Linked DNA regions of Methanothermobacter marburgensis str. Marburg. The main gene of each other region encodes a partner of the protein of the gene in region 2 in a complex. Links are inferred from orthologs where the notes say so. Each region holds a gene or a part of one and is shown on either strand. Other genes may lie near its edges.

Region 1 (5,428 bases), 360 kb from region 2 along the record:
TGGCTATGGGGTGACTGGAGGCTGACTCAACGGCTGCAGCATAGGATAGTATTTCCCCTTCATCCATTTCAGGGTCAAAGGATATGACATCGGTTATTCCCAGCTCACCAACAGTCAGTGTCCCTGTCTTGTCAAAGACAACAACATCAGGGTTCATGGCGTTTTCGAAGGCTTTCCGGTTCCTTATGAGTATCCCCCTTCCTGCTGAGATTGCGGTGGAGACCGCTATCACAAGGGGTATTGCAAGTCCCAGGGCATGGGGGCAGGCGGTGACCATGACCGTCACTGACCTTTCAAGTGAGAAGAAGGCTCCCATACCAATTGCGTACCACGCTGTGAATGTGATAGCCCCCCCTGTAAGGGCGACAAGGGTTAACCAGAATGCCGCCCTGTCTGCCAGCACCTGCGTTCTTGTCCTTCCCTCCTGGGCCGTTCCCACAAGCTGGATTATCTGGGAAATGAATGATTCCTCACCAACACGCTCCACCTCCACGGTTAGGGAGCCTCCGGTGTTGATGGAACCCCCAATAACCAGGTCACCAGGGGATTTTCTGATGGGAACGGACTCCCCTGTGAGCAGCGCCTCATTTACATGGGACTCCCCCTTTATCACGGTTCCATCAGTGGGTATCTTCTCCGCTGACCTCACAAGCACAATGTCACCTGGTTTGAGGTCGGCCACATCAACATCCTCAACCTTCCCGTCGACCAGGAGGTGGGCCTTCTTGGGGATGAGCCTTGCAAGCCTCTCAATGGCCCCTGAGGCGCTCCGGACGGATCTCATCTCGATCCAGTGCCCCAGTAGCATGACGTCAATAAGGGTTACAAGTTCAACGAAGAATACCATACCCTCAAGGCCCGCCAGTACCCCCAGGCTGTAGATGTACGCCATGGTTATGGCCACTGCGATGAGGGTCATCATACCGGGGGTTCGGGATGAGATCTCCCTCAGGGATCCCCTCAGGAAGGGGTAGCCCCCATAGAAGAAGATGATGGAGGATATAATCAGAACAACGAATTCACTACCCTCAAAGCTTACCAGAACAGTCCCTGTTGGCAGTTCACCAAGCAGGATAACAGGGATGGTAAGTAGGAGGCATACAATGAACCGCCTCCTGTATTCCATTTCATGGTGTCTGTGCATCTCCATCCTAGATCACCCCCAAGTGTTCCATGACGTCTCTGGGATCATTCAGCGGGGGGTAGCATCTGCTGCCATCACAGAGGTAGTAGGCGCAGCCCTCAGGCGGGGCCCTCTTACCCCTAAGGTGTGGGGGTGCAATGGGCCAGTCACGGGGCATAACGGTCATGGTGAAGTCAGGTATCAGTTTCTTCATGAGCTCCACGGGTATAACGGGGTTTCCGCTGCATACGACGGTGAGTGACCTCCCTCCACTGATGGCCCACTCTAAATTGGAGAGGAGGAATGTGTGGGCTGCCGGTGCAGATTCAACATCACCGGCAAAGGCCCTCATCACGCCCCTGGCAGATTCTGTTAGATCATCATCCTCGAGGATGCCTCCCAGCCTCAGGAGGTTAAGCATCTGCACAGAGTTTCCTGAGGGTATAGCACCATCAGTCGCATCCATGGGTCTTACTATTAGCTTGGGGTCATCGGTTAAATAGAATCCACCATCAGGGGCACCGAATCTATCCTCAAGGGATTCTGATAGTTCAAGGGCCATCTCAACGTAACCCTCCCTGAAGGTCGCATCATGCAACTCAAGGAGGCCCCAGATGAGGAATGCGTAATCATCGAGCTTTCCGTCTATTCCAGCCTCCGAGTCACGGTAGCGGTGAAGAAGCTCACCATCCACGTGTAGGTTGTCCATGATGAATTTGAGGCATCTCTCTGCGGCGGCCAGGGCCTCTTCGCTGTCGAGGATCCTCCCACACGCTGCAAGGGCCCCAAGCATAAGGCCGTTCCAGTCAGTTAATATCTTATCATCCAGGGCGGGGGTCGGCCGCTCCATCCTCCTCTCAAGGAGGTGCCTCCTTGCATTCTCTATGATCTCATTGAGCTCATCAAGTGTGAGGTTGAACTCATCTGCAACCCTCCATGGGGAGCCAATGTGGAGTATGTTCTCCCCCCTCACATCACCTGCAAAGTTTCCATCCTCAAGGACGTTGAAGTAGCGCATTACAACGTTTGCGTCATCCCCCAGGACCTCGCGTATCTCAGAGGCCCTCCAGAGGTAGTACTTACCCTCAACTCCCTCACTCTCGGCATCCTCTGCTGAATAGAAAGCCCCCTCAGGGGACTGGAGGTTTCCAAGAACGTATTCAACAATCTCAAGGGCGGTTTTTTTGTAGAGATCATCACAGGTAACCTGGAAGGCCTCCAGGTAGGCTTTCAGTATCAGTGCCTGATCATAGAGCATCTTCTCAAAGTGTGGCACAGTCCAGGTGGGTTCAACCGCGTATCTGTGGAATCCGTAGCCCAGCTGGTCATATATGCCCCCGTACCTCATCCTCCTTAGGGTAAGGTTAACCATCCTCAGGGCCTCATCGTCCCCTCGCCTCAGGTGATACCTCAGGAGGAAGTAGATGTTGTGGGGTGTCGGGAACTTCTGGTAGGACCCGAAGCCGCCGTTCCGGGTATCGAAGTTCCTCCTTAGATACTCATATGCTGCATCCACGGTTTCAGGTTTGAGTTTGGATGCTTTCGCCACAGACTTTTTAAGGGCACTGACAACATCCCTGGCAGTTTTTACTATTCCATCAGGGTCGTTCTTCCAGAGCAGAACCACCCTTTCGAGGATTGTCCTGAGGCCTGGTACACCGCCCCGGTCGTCGGGCGGGAAGTAGGTTCCTGCAAAGAATGGTTCCCCCTCAGGTGTCATGATGATGGTGAGGGGCCAGCCACCTGTCCCGGTCATCATCTGGCAGACCTTCATGTATATGGCGTCGATGTCAGGGCGCTCCTCCCTATCAACCTTGACAGCCACAAAGTTTTCATTGAGTATGTCTGCGATTTCAGGGTCCTCAAAGGATTCCCGTGCCATCACATGGCACCAGTGACATGTCGAGTAGCCTATGGATAGAAATATGGGTTTTTCTTCCTCCCCTGCCAGCTGGAATGCCTCATCCCCCCACGGGTACCAGTTAACAGGGTTGTGGGCATGCTGAAGCAGGTAGGGACTCTTCTCATTTATCAGAGAATTAGTGAATTCTTTACCTTTCATTTCCTCCCCTCAACATCAATTATGTTGATCCGGCTTTATTAATATTAAGAGGCGTTTGCTGGTGAGGATTCGAATCATTTATTATTTCCCCAATCAAATATGGTACCTGTTGGTGATCCACAATGAGTCTCATCATAACATACATAAGTACCAGGGGATGCGTGATAGCAGGAGACAAACGCAGAATAGCCTACTTTGGGGATAAATCAAAGAGGGAAAAGCTTGAAGAGGAACTATACAGTGGGAAGATAAAGAGTGACGATGAACTCCACAGAAGGGCGTCGGAGCTTGGTGTCAGTATAAAGGTCACAGATGACACAGCCAAGGTGAGAAGCCTGGGGGATGTGGTTGTTGGGGAGATAAGCCAGAAAACCCCATTCGAGACAAAGAGGAGAAGGATATACGCAACAACAGGGGCCTATCAGATAATAGATCTCACAGGCTCAAGGATAACCAGCATGGAGAAGGGTGAAACTGCGATAATCGTCTTCGGAAATAAGGTGGCCAAGGAACTGACAAACAGGTTCCTTAAGAAGAGGTGGAAGACAAAGACGACCCTCAAGGAGGTTGAAAATCTTTTCAGGGAACTCATGGATTACGTTTCATCCAGAACCCCCTCAGTTGGCAGTAAATATGATATCTTCATGAAGAGTCCCTCACTGGATAAAAGGAGCGCACATAAGCTTCTCAGCGATACAATCGTTAGGGACGTCCGGCTCCTCCAGAAGTGGAGGGCTAAACTTAAACAAGAGATGCTTGATCGCAGAGAGGAGATGAAACTGGCATCCAGAATACTCACTGAGGGGGAGGTTGGCCGTGTAATCAGTCAGGACGGCAACCATGTTGAGGTGAAACTTTCAGATGGTGTCGAGGCCTACGACACCAGATGGAAACGTGTTGCAGGCCCCGGTGAGAATGTTCTCATGAGGCTCTCAGACGATGTTGCGGTGGCTGCAGGTGAGGGGGTCGCTGTGAGGAACGAGAACCTCTGCGTGGACGGCAGGGACATAAAACTTGAGTGCGACGTCATAATCTGCCGCACTGAGGAATAGACTTTTAAGAAATCGTCAGGGGGATAGATTTTTATAATCTCCCCCCATTACATAGATAGGTGATATAAAATGAGGCTAACATTTCTGGGGAGTGGTGGCGGACGATTTCGCCACCATAACACAGAAGAGGATGACCGGTGGACTTAGAATTGATGGATTCGGTGGAATGAACATCCATGTGGATCCCGGTCCGGGTGCCCTTGTGAGGTCCTACCAGTTCGATGCTGACCCCAGAAAACTGGATGCAGTCATGGTCTCACATTCACATACGGACCATTACACCGACGCCGAGGTACTCATAGAGGCGATGACAAGAGGGATGACCCGCCAGAATGGGACTGTTGTGGGTAGTGTGAGTGTCATAGATGGCTACAGGGACTGGGGTCCCTGCATATCAGATTATCACAAGAGAAAATCTCGCTGCCTGACACTATCCCCCGGCGAGACCGTGGAGATAGGGGAGATTGAGGTGATGGGTACAGGGACCGTGCATGGAGACCCCACAGGGGTGGGATTCAAACTGAGGGCCGGTGATCTTACAGTATCCTACACATCGGATACAGAATACTTTGATGGGCTCTCAGAATACCACAGGGATGCGGATGTTCTCATAGCAAGCGTCATAAGGCCCGGGAACGACCATATAAGGGGTCACATGTGCACCGATGACTTCATAAAACTCGTTGAGGAGGTTGAACCGGGACTTGCGGTGATGAGCCACCTTGGAATGAAGATGATACTCAATGACCCTGAAATGGAGGCATTCAGGGTTCAGGAGGTCACAGGGATCCGTACACTGGCAGCGAGGGATGGGATGAAAATTGAACTGGATGAGAGCGGCATTTTTAACATGATCCGCTGATTTTGCCTGAGATGGTGCGGAAGGGTGAGAACCTGGGGCACCAAAAAATTTTATATAATAAAAATGCATTAATTCTTGACATGCCCCGGTAGCTTAGGTGGGAGAGCGCGGGATTCGTAATCCCGAGGTCGCGGGTTCAATCCCCGCTCGGGGCTCTTATTTTTTCATGGAATGGTTCGGTCAGAAGGGCTCCAACCAGGAGTCCGAGGGCTATTGCAATCACCGTCATTGAAAAGAGTGTTATCTCGGCAATGGAGGTCAGGTAGTTCTTTCCAAGGAGATTGGCAAGTCCTATGAACCCTATGGACCCCGGTGCAAGGAACCAGAAG
Region 2 (7,762 bases):
CTGTCAGTATACACTTGGTTGTTGTGTTACCCAGTTCAACCGATGCCACGATGTAGTAGACGTCCGGGCGCATTGAGTAACCGGACCCCACGGTTTTCTTTGTGAATGGTGCTGTTTTTGTATCCTCTATGCTTATGAATCTGCTCTTTGCAATAATTGGCTTTGGACCAAATAGTCTGCTCAAAAATGACAACTGATTACCCCCTGATTTAATGTAATATTGTATCCGGGGGGATAATATAAATTTTATGAATAAATCCAGATGAAAAATAATAAAAGGTATTCCTCTGTGGCGTTTGGTGGGTTTTTTGATGTAAGCTGCTAAACCGTCCTCACCAGGTGTATGGTGCAGGGTGCGTAATGTACCACCTTTTCTGACACACTGCCAAGGAGGTGCTTGTCAACCAGGCTCTTACCTGTACCCATTATGATGACGTCAACGTCCTCCTCCTCTGCAAGTTTAACTATTTCGTCTGCAGGGTTCCCCTCAAGCATAACTCCCCTGAACTTCACGTTGGGGTTCTCTGGACCTGTGAGTCCCTTCTCCATGTCCCTGAGGATCTCCTTACCCCTCTCTGTTAACTCCTTAACCATCATCTCCTTAACCTTCTTTGGGGTGAGGAAGGGTACAGAGGTATCAACCACGTAGAGGCATATAACCTCCGCCTCCCTTCCATGGAGGAGGTCCAGGGTGTGCTCTATGAGTTCGTCCATGTATTCTCCCATTGTTGGAACCAGAATTTTTCTGTACATTTCAATCACGCCAGTACAAAGAGTCTCATGACAACGTATGATATGTATACTGCAAGTAAGATTATGCCTCCACTCCTTTTAAGTTTCATGTCCCCCTGCTTTATAAGTAGCACCAGGAGTACCGTCACAAGTATCATGATTGGTGCGTCAAATCTGAGCGAGAGAGGTTCAACAGGCACCGGGGCTATGAGAGCAGGGACACCTATACCCACAAGTATGTTGAAGGTGTTGCTTCCAAGTACCGTGCCTATTGAGAGCTCATGGAGGCCCTTCACTGCAGATGAGAGTGTAACCACAAGTTCCGGTATACTTGTACCTATGGCCAGTGTGAAGAGACCCATTATCATGGCTGGTATCCCTGCAATGTCTGCAAGTTCCACACCACTGTATACCAGGATTCTGCAGCCTATAACAAGACCAGTGAAACCTACAACCGTAAGGGCAAGTTTTTTAAGGTCAAGTGGTTCCCTCTGAGTTTCATGGGAATTCTCATCAGAATATGATTTCTGGGCCTTTATGAGTCTCCACAGGTAAACAGAGTAAAGCAGTACCATTGCAACTGCTGCCAGTCTCCCTATATTCCCGAAGAACATGAAAAAGAGTAGTATCAACCCTGTCATGAGGGTGGCGCTGAAGTCCCTTTTCAGGCCATCTGCGTTTGTCTCTATGACCCCTGCAACCAGTGCAGATATCCCGAGTATACCTGCAATGTTCCATATGTTTGAACCTATGACACAGCCAACCCCTATGTCTGTACTGCCTGAAAGTGACGCTATAAGCGCCGAACCAAATTCAGGCAGGGAAGTTCCAATGGCAGATGCTGTAACACCAAGTATAACTTCAGATATGCCCAGTGAGGATCCAAGATCCACAAGGTTGTCCACAAAGATATCCGCAGATTTTATAACCAGAATCAGTGAGACCACCAGTGCAGCTATAAGAATCAATACATTTCCAAGCAAGTTATCACCACTGAAAAACTTTCTTCCATTCCCTCAAGACCAGTATATTAATTGCATATTGACACTTAAATCTTTGTGCCGGAAATATGTTGCCGTTTTCTTCTATTTAAAACATTCCATTATAATAAAAATAAATTATTTAGTAATAACAACAGTTAAAAAAAATGAAATTTCTGGCTGCTCCTAGAGCAGCTTGAAGAATGGGTGGTCTTCCACAGCCTCGGTGCCTATGTCCTTGGCTGCTTCGCTTATGAATATGTCAGCCATTGCACAGGCTGGGAATGCCATCCTGGCGTTTTCTATCGGACCGTAGAGTACGAAGTCACCACCGGCCATCTGCTGGATCAGGTTGGATCCAACGTCACATACAGGCCAGGCTTCTTTGTGTTCCTTCTTGTACTCACGGAGCCAGTCCCAGGCTGATGGCACGTTGTGGATACCGCTACCAACAGGGTAGCCCCATTTGCTCTTAACTGCAAATGAGGTCCTCACAGCAACACCTGCCCCCTGACCGAGTGGTGTAACTGCAACGTCCATGAGGTACTTGTCGATACCACAGTCGGCGGCCATTTCAAGAAGACCCTTGTCTATTGTACCGGCACCGTCTTCCCAGATTCCAATTTTACCCTCAACTGTGGGGTCCATTGGGTTGAATCCAAGGACGATTGAAGCTGAGAGTTTGGTGTTCTTGAGTGCCTCAAGTTCTGACTCGTCGGCGGCCATGTTGACTGAGTTGTAGATGGCCCTGTCCTCAAGGCCAACTTCACTGGCGTACTCTGCACCGGCGATTCTTGCCTCACCGGATGTTGAGTCTATGAAGAATGGTGCGTCGGTGATGTCACCCACAAACTCCAGGTACTTGACTATTGCCTCGGGTGTCTGACCGAAGGTCTGTACGATGTGGGGGTTACCTGTGACATCTGACATCTCTTCCTGTGTCTTTATGAGGGCTTCTGCCTTGTCCTTGTCAAAGACACCTGCCTTTTCATCTTCAATGATGCTGTGTCCACCATAAAATATTGTTCCTGCTAATACGGTTGGGTACTCTCCTGGCTGACCACCAATTTTGGTTCCAGCTATGTCCAGTACGATCTGTTCCTTATCAAACCTAAACATATGTAAACCTCCAAGCTATAGTCCGAATAGGGATTTTAAAAGTCCTTTTAACAATCCTGCAAACAGTATGTTGGTTACTGCAAGGATAATCAGACCTATCACAATACCATATAAAATACCAATATCTCTACCGATCTGCTGTCCTATGCGCTGTGAGTACTCACCGACAGTGAACTCCACCTTTTCCTCTATTTCATCCAGTTTCTCATTGGCCTTGTTGAATTCATCAGCAGAGACAAGTACGCGGGGTATTGTGGTTTTTTCTTCCTCTGACATCAGATCACCCCTAATATGCTCATCATTGCAGGCACACCAACAAGGAGGACAGCCAGGAGGAATCCTATGGCTATACCTGAAATCCTTGTGGCTATGAGGCCCGCAAATAACCTGCCATCTCTACCGATGAGCTGGTTTCGGTATTTTATGTCCTCTACAACGTTTTTAATGCCACGTATATTCGGTTTGTTGGATAGTATAATCATCTGGAAGCCTCCCTAGACCAGTAGAAGTATGCCCAGTGTCAGGGTGAAGGCAAGACCTATCATTATACCCTGAACCTTACCTGAGTACATACCGGCGAACATTCTGTTGGTGGAACCTATCATTTTAACCTGTGTCTGGATGTTCCTCATCCTCGCCTCAATAAGGGCTGTTTCTGGTGCCACAGGTTTGACCTCTTCGCCTTCCTCTTCTTCTCCGCCTTCCTCGACCTTTATGATCATGGCCTCTTCTTCGAATGCGCCGGGGTCCTTCTCGATGCATTCCTTGACCTTGGCCTTGATGGCGTCGGCGTCCTCAACGTCTATGAGGTTGACGATCTCCAGCTGTTTCTGGAACCTCTCAATACCCTCATCAGGTATGTTTTCAATGTATGGAATGGCACCGGTTGCACCGATGATGTTCCTCTTATCAGGGTCCACACCGTTCTGGTGCAGGGCCTCTATACTCTGACCTGTGATGTGTCCCTGTACCTCTGAACCGCAGAGTATAAGGAACCTGATGTTGGGGTTGGATATGAGGTTTGCGATCATCTTTTCGATTCCGAGGTTCTCTGTCTTGCATGGCCCTGCGATGGCAGCTCCTGCCTCAACAGGTATGTCCTCGATGTGAGAGGCGAGGGTGGTGGCAGCCACAGGACTTTCAGGGTCGCCCACGATGTAGTCACCGTTAACCACAGGCCATCCTTCAGCAGGTGATTTCTTTTCAACCACTTATAACACCTCCTATAAGAGCAGGGCAAACAGGATGATCAGACCAAGTATGAACCCGTAAACTATGTTGGTGAGTTTACCTGCTGTCAGGTATACTCCTTCCCTTCCAGGGTAGGAACCCTCAGGGATGGTTGTTGGGTCCAGTGAGTTAATCAGATCATCTGCTGTAGCCTCTAATGCAGCTATCTGTTCGTTTATTTCGTCCATGGATAATATTATTACTTCCCTTCCAAGGGCAGCCCCTATCATACCGGTGGAAGGATCAAGGGTCAGGTTGTATTCCGGAGCGATCTTAACAAGTGGTAACATTTCCATTTTTAAGCCTCCTAGTGCTCTTCCTCCTTAGGCCAGAGACCTGACCATTTCACGGATGCTGCTTCCTCGAAGGATGCGCTCACGAATGCCCTGAATGCCACTATCCAGCAGAGTGCACCGATAAGTGAAACAAGCCACCAGCTAGGGTTGAGCCCTATTCCAAGTAGACCCACGATGGCCATTGATATGAACCCTGTTGATGCTGCAAGTTTAAGTGTCCTTGTCTGGTTCTCATTTGGACCAAGACATGCGTTGAATGGGTGCTGAATAGCCATTGTGTTGAGGATGAATAGCAGACCTATGAATCCTGTTGTTATGACTGATGTGAGCATTGTCTGCAGTGTGTAGCTACCTGCAATGGCTGCTGAGAATCCAAGGACTGAAAGTGCTGCTGCACCTGAGATCTCCGCGGTGCACTTCTCGAGGATTGGGATTTTCATCTTAACTATCTTCTTACCCAGTACAGCCACAACCACGCCGAGTATCATTGCCAGTATCAGTGCAACAACAGGTACTGCAATGGCGGGTACCACAAACACTGATGCAAGTCCAGCCACCACACCAACTATACCTATTGAAACTGACATGTACCCGATTGATGGCACACCGGTACCGAGACCGTAACTTGCAACCCTCCTTATGGCGTCTGCGCCCCATACTATTGCACAGACAGCCCCAAGGGATGCCAGGACTGGTCCTATGACCGGGTTAACTGCGGATGCATATATACCTGCAAGTCCGCCCAGTATTCCAAGTGCCATGAGCCTGCTCTCAGGTATGGCTGCGCCGGCCGGTCCTCCAGCTGCTACTGACATTAGAAGACACCTCCGTATACGAGTAATGTTGAAAGGGCCCCTGCAACAATGGAGGCTATGAGACATGCGACTATTCCCCTGCCGATCCTCTTGAATTTAGGATCGTGGAAACCTTCTATTGTACCCCCAATGTTGTATGATGCAATAACCGCGTTTATGAAGAATATACCCACGGCAAAGATTGCTGCAACACCTGCAGCACCCATTGCACCATATGACAGGGTCTTTAGGGCCTCGTTGAGTGCCCAGTAGATGAGCCCACCACCAATTCCACCGAGGGCTCCTCCTATTATACCGCTGACAAAACAGACCGTTGGAAGACCATGCCCCTCGGTACCTGGGGTGACGTATTTTTCCTGTTCCATGCCTGTTATTGGGTCGACGCTGACCTTTGCAGATACCGGGACGGTACCCACACCAAAGACGTAGATCAGGTTACCCACCAGCATGGTGATACCTATCATGAGCATTGAACCAACTGCACCGGCAGCCATTATCATGAGGGGTGACTGTCCGGTCATTGCTGCGGCGGTTATGAGTCCTGTGAGACCCGCACCTGCAGCAAGCATAGCTGTACCGGTACCCACACCTGTTGCTGTTGCCATAGCTGCTGGTGCACCACCCACAGGTACGAAGTGGACACCTCCACCTATGAGTACTCCTCCAGCGGTTATAGCTCCTATCAGTAATAATGGATCCATTTATTCTTCCTCCTTGTATGGTCCATATCTGTTCCTTGCAAAGACTTCAAGCCTGTTGTTGAGGATTATCAGTAACAAGACTATTATGAGACCGGATATTATTCCGCCGGTTATGCCGAAGACTATTGTGTTCCAGAAGCTGAGGAATACTATTGCACCGAATGCGAATCCTGTTAGGGGTCCGCCGTACTTTGCACAGAAGTGAACAACGTCCATTGAGTTTCTTGCTCCAAGCTCTGCCTTTGTTGTTATGTCACCGTGAATCGCAACAGGTATACCTCCACCGAATGGGTACTGCTGGTACTCCCTTTCAGCACCGTAGTGGACGTCCCCTGTTGATGAACCGATTGCACCTATTGTTATACCCCAGAGCACTGCAAGAAGTGGCAGTGGGAATGGGTGTGCAAATCCAGGGATCGGTAATGTCATGAGATATGATAATCCTACAGTACAGAATGTCACAATAAAGCCATGCCCTGCAATTGGGCCTAAATGCTGAACCAGCATGTCCATGAAGAGTGGCTGGTTGAACTGGGACTGGCTGACAATTCGTCCCATGTGGGATGTTACAGCGTAGGTTGTGTGTACCATTGCGGCAATTACAGCACCGATTGCAATGGCCATTATCACAGGTAGCTGCATTGAATTCATAAGGACAAATGCAACTGAACCAGCAATTCCGCACCAGGTTCCGTAGGCAACGGGTTCCCCTGAAACGGCCTTGTTGATTATTCGGTGCAGGTGTCCCATCTGTGGTGCCAGCTGAACCTGTGAGTTGGGGTTACTCTGGGATCCTACGTCAGACTCTAAGTCCTCTGCGGCTCCTGCTATGGTTGCAGCTGCACCCATGAGAGCTACAACACCTAAACCTGTTATCATAGGGTCCATATTTCTTCCTCCTTTTATTTTTTTGAATAAAAAAAATTAGGTGCATTACACTTAAAAAGTTTGTGTAATGCACCTTCGTTAATCTATTTTGCGGGTGTTATGAGTGCTCTTTCACCGGCTGGTTCGAACTCTCGCAGAGCACCTTTGGCGAATTCGCCACGGACGTTGGTGAAGTCGAAGACAAGGTTGTCGTCTGCAAAGGCTATTTTCACCAGTGGGTTGAACACGAAGGCGTCTCCACGGGCAGCGTGTGGTGCCTGTGATATACCTGCGTATTCACCCTGGTGTCCCACGTTCATGGCGTAGTTTGGATAGTTAGGTCCACGAAGCTCCAGTGGCAGTCCCTCGTCGCCCCTTATTGAGAAGACGTTGGATGCACCACACTGGTCCTGGAGGTCGTAACCGTAGAATCCGAGCCTTGAGTGCTGTTCTTTGTGGAGGTACATTGAGAGGTACCATCCGCTGAGACCTGTCTGGGCGTTTCCTGTTGCGAATGCTGTTGAACATCCAGCTGCAGCTGCAACGACTGCTGCCCTCTGTGATCCACCGAACTGGTCTTCGAGGAGTGCTGGGTATTCCTCGTACTGTTCAAGGCCGTAGAATGTGACCTCAGTTGCAACGTCCAGGACGGTGTCCATGTTGTTTGGTGCCTCACAGAGTCCGTACTTGTCTTCCACGTACTCCTTACCGAAGTAGGTGAAGTCGTCAAGTATGTTGTCTGTGTATGCTGCTGTGGCGTACTGTGTGAATCCGACACCACCTGACATGTATGATCCTAGCCAGATCTGGTCGTAGAGCATTGCACCGGTTGCCACAACGTCAAGTGACACCCTGACAGGGTCCTCATAGTTGACCCTTGAGCTCTGACAGATGTCTGCAAGGTAACCGAATGGTACACCACCAGGCTCGTTTTCACCCCTTGCACGTCTCACAGGCAGGTATGTACCCATGTGTATGACTTCAGCGTGTTTTGCAGCGTATGCGAAGTCACCTGTTGCGGC

What was found. Proteins that work in one complex are often made in the same cells at the same time.
Region 1: the proteins of mtrA (region 2) and MTBMA_RS05595 are in contact, whole or in part, in a crystal structure (PDB 6ZW0), measured with the Methanocaldococcus jannaschii proteins. The link is inferred for Methanothermobacter marburgensis str. Marburg from one-to-one orthologs.

What each region holds. Positions count from the first base shown.
Region 1 is NC_014408.1:1,059,072-1,064,499, reverse strand. The notes cover bases 2,421-5,272. They hold MTBMA_RS05595 (DUF2121 family protein), read left to right. Parts: upstream 2,421-3,307; coding sequence 3,308-4,237; downstream 4,238-5,272. Other genes in these bases: MTBMA_RS08910 (threonine/serine exporter family protein), read right to left, coding at 5,236-5,272; MTBMA_RS05590 (MBL fold metallo-hydrolase), read left to right, coding at 4,332-5,099; MTBMA_RS05600 (thioredoxin domain-containing protein), read right to left, coding at 2,421-3,185. In the rest of the region: MTBMA_RS05605 (copper-translocating P-type ATPase), read right to left, coding at 1-1,150; more of MTBMA_RS05600, read right to left, coding at 1,152-2,420; more of MTBMA_RS08910, read right to left, coding at 5,273-5,428.
Region 2 is NC_014408.1:1,417,207-1,424,968, forward strand. Bases 2,185-5,106 are described here. They hold mtrA (tetrahydromethanopterin S-methyltransferase subunit A), read right to left. Parts: upstream 4,043-5,106; coding sequence 3,326-4,042; downstream 2,185-3,325. Other genes in these bases: mtrH (tetrahydromethanopterin S-methyltransferase subunit H), read right to left, coding at 2,185-2,831; mtrG (tetrahydromethanopterin S-methyltransferase subunit MtrG), read right to left, coding at 2,847-3,107; mtrF (tetrahydromethanopterin S-methyltransferase subunit F), read right to left, coding at 3,107-3,313; MTBMA_RS07530 (tetrahydromethanopterin S-methyltransferase subunit B), read right to left, coding at 4,055-4,357; mtrC (tetrahydromethanopterin S-methyltransferase subunit MtrC), read right to left, coding at 4,369-5,106. In the rest of the region: MTBMA_RS07495 (methanogenesis marker 14 protein), read right to left, coding at 1-193; MTBMA_RS07500 (universal stress protein), read right to left, coding at 322-753; MTBMA_RS07505 (calcium/sodium antiporter), read right to left, coding at 759-1,715; more of mtrH, read right to left, coding at 1,899-2,184; more of mtrC, read right to left, coding at 5,107-5,172; mtrD (tetrahydromethanopterin S-methyltransferase subunit D), read right to left, coding at 5,172-5,873; mtrE (tetrahydromethanopterin S-methyltransferase subunit E), read right to left, coding at 5,874-6,761; mcrA (coenzyme-B sulfoethylthiotransferase subunit alpha), read right to left, coding at 6,845-7,762. UniProt on the Methanocaldococcus jannaschii protein: Part of a complex that catalyzes the formation of methyl-coenzyme M and tetrahydromethanopterin from coenzyme M and methyl-tetrahydromethanopterin. This is an energy-conserving, sodium-ion translocating step.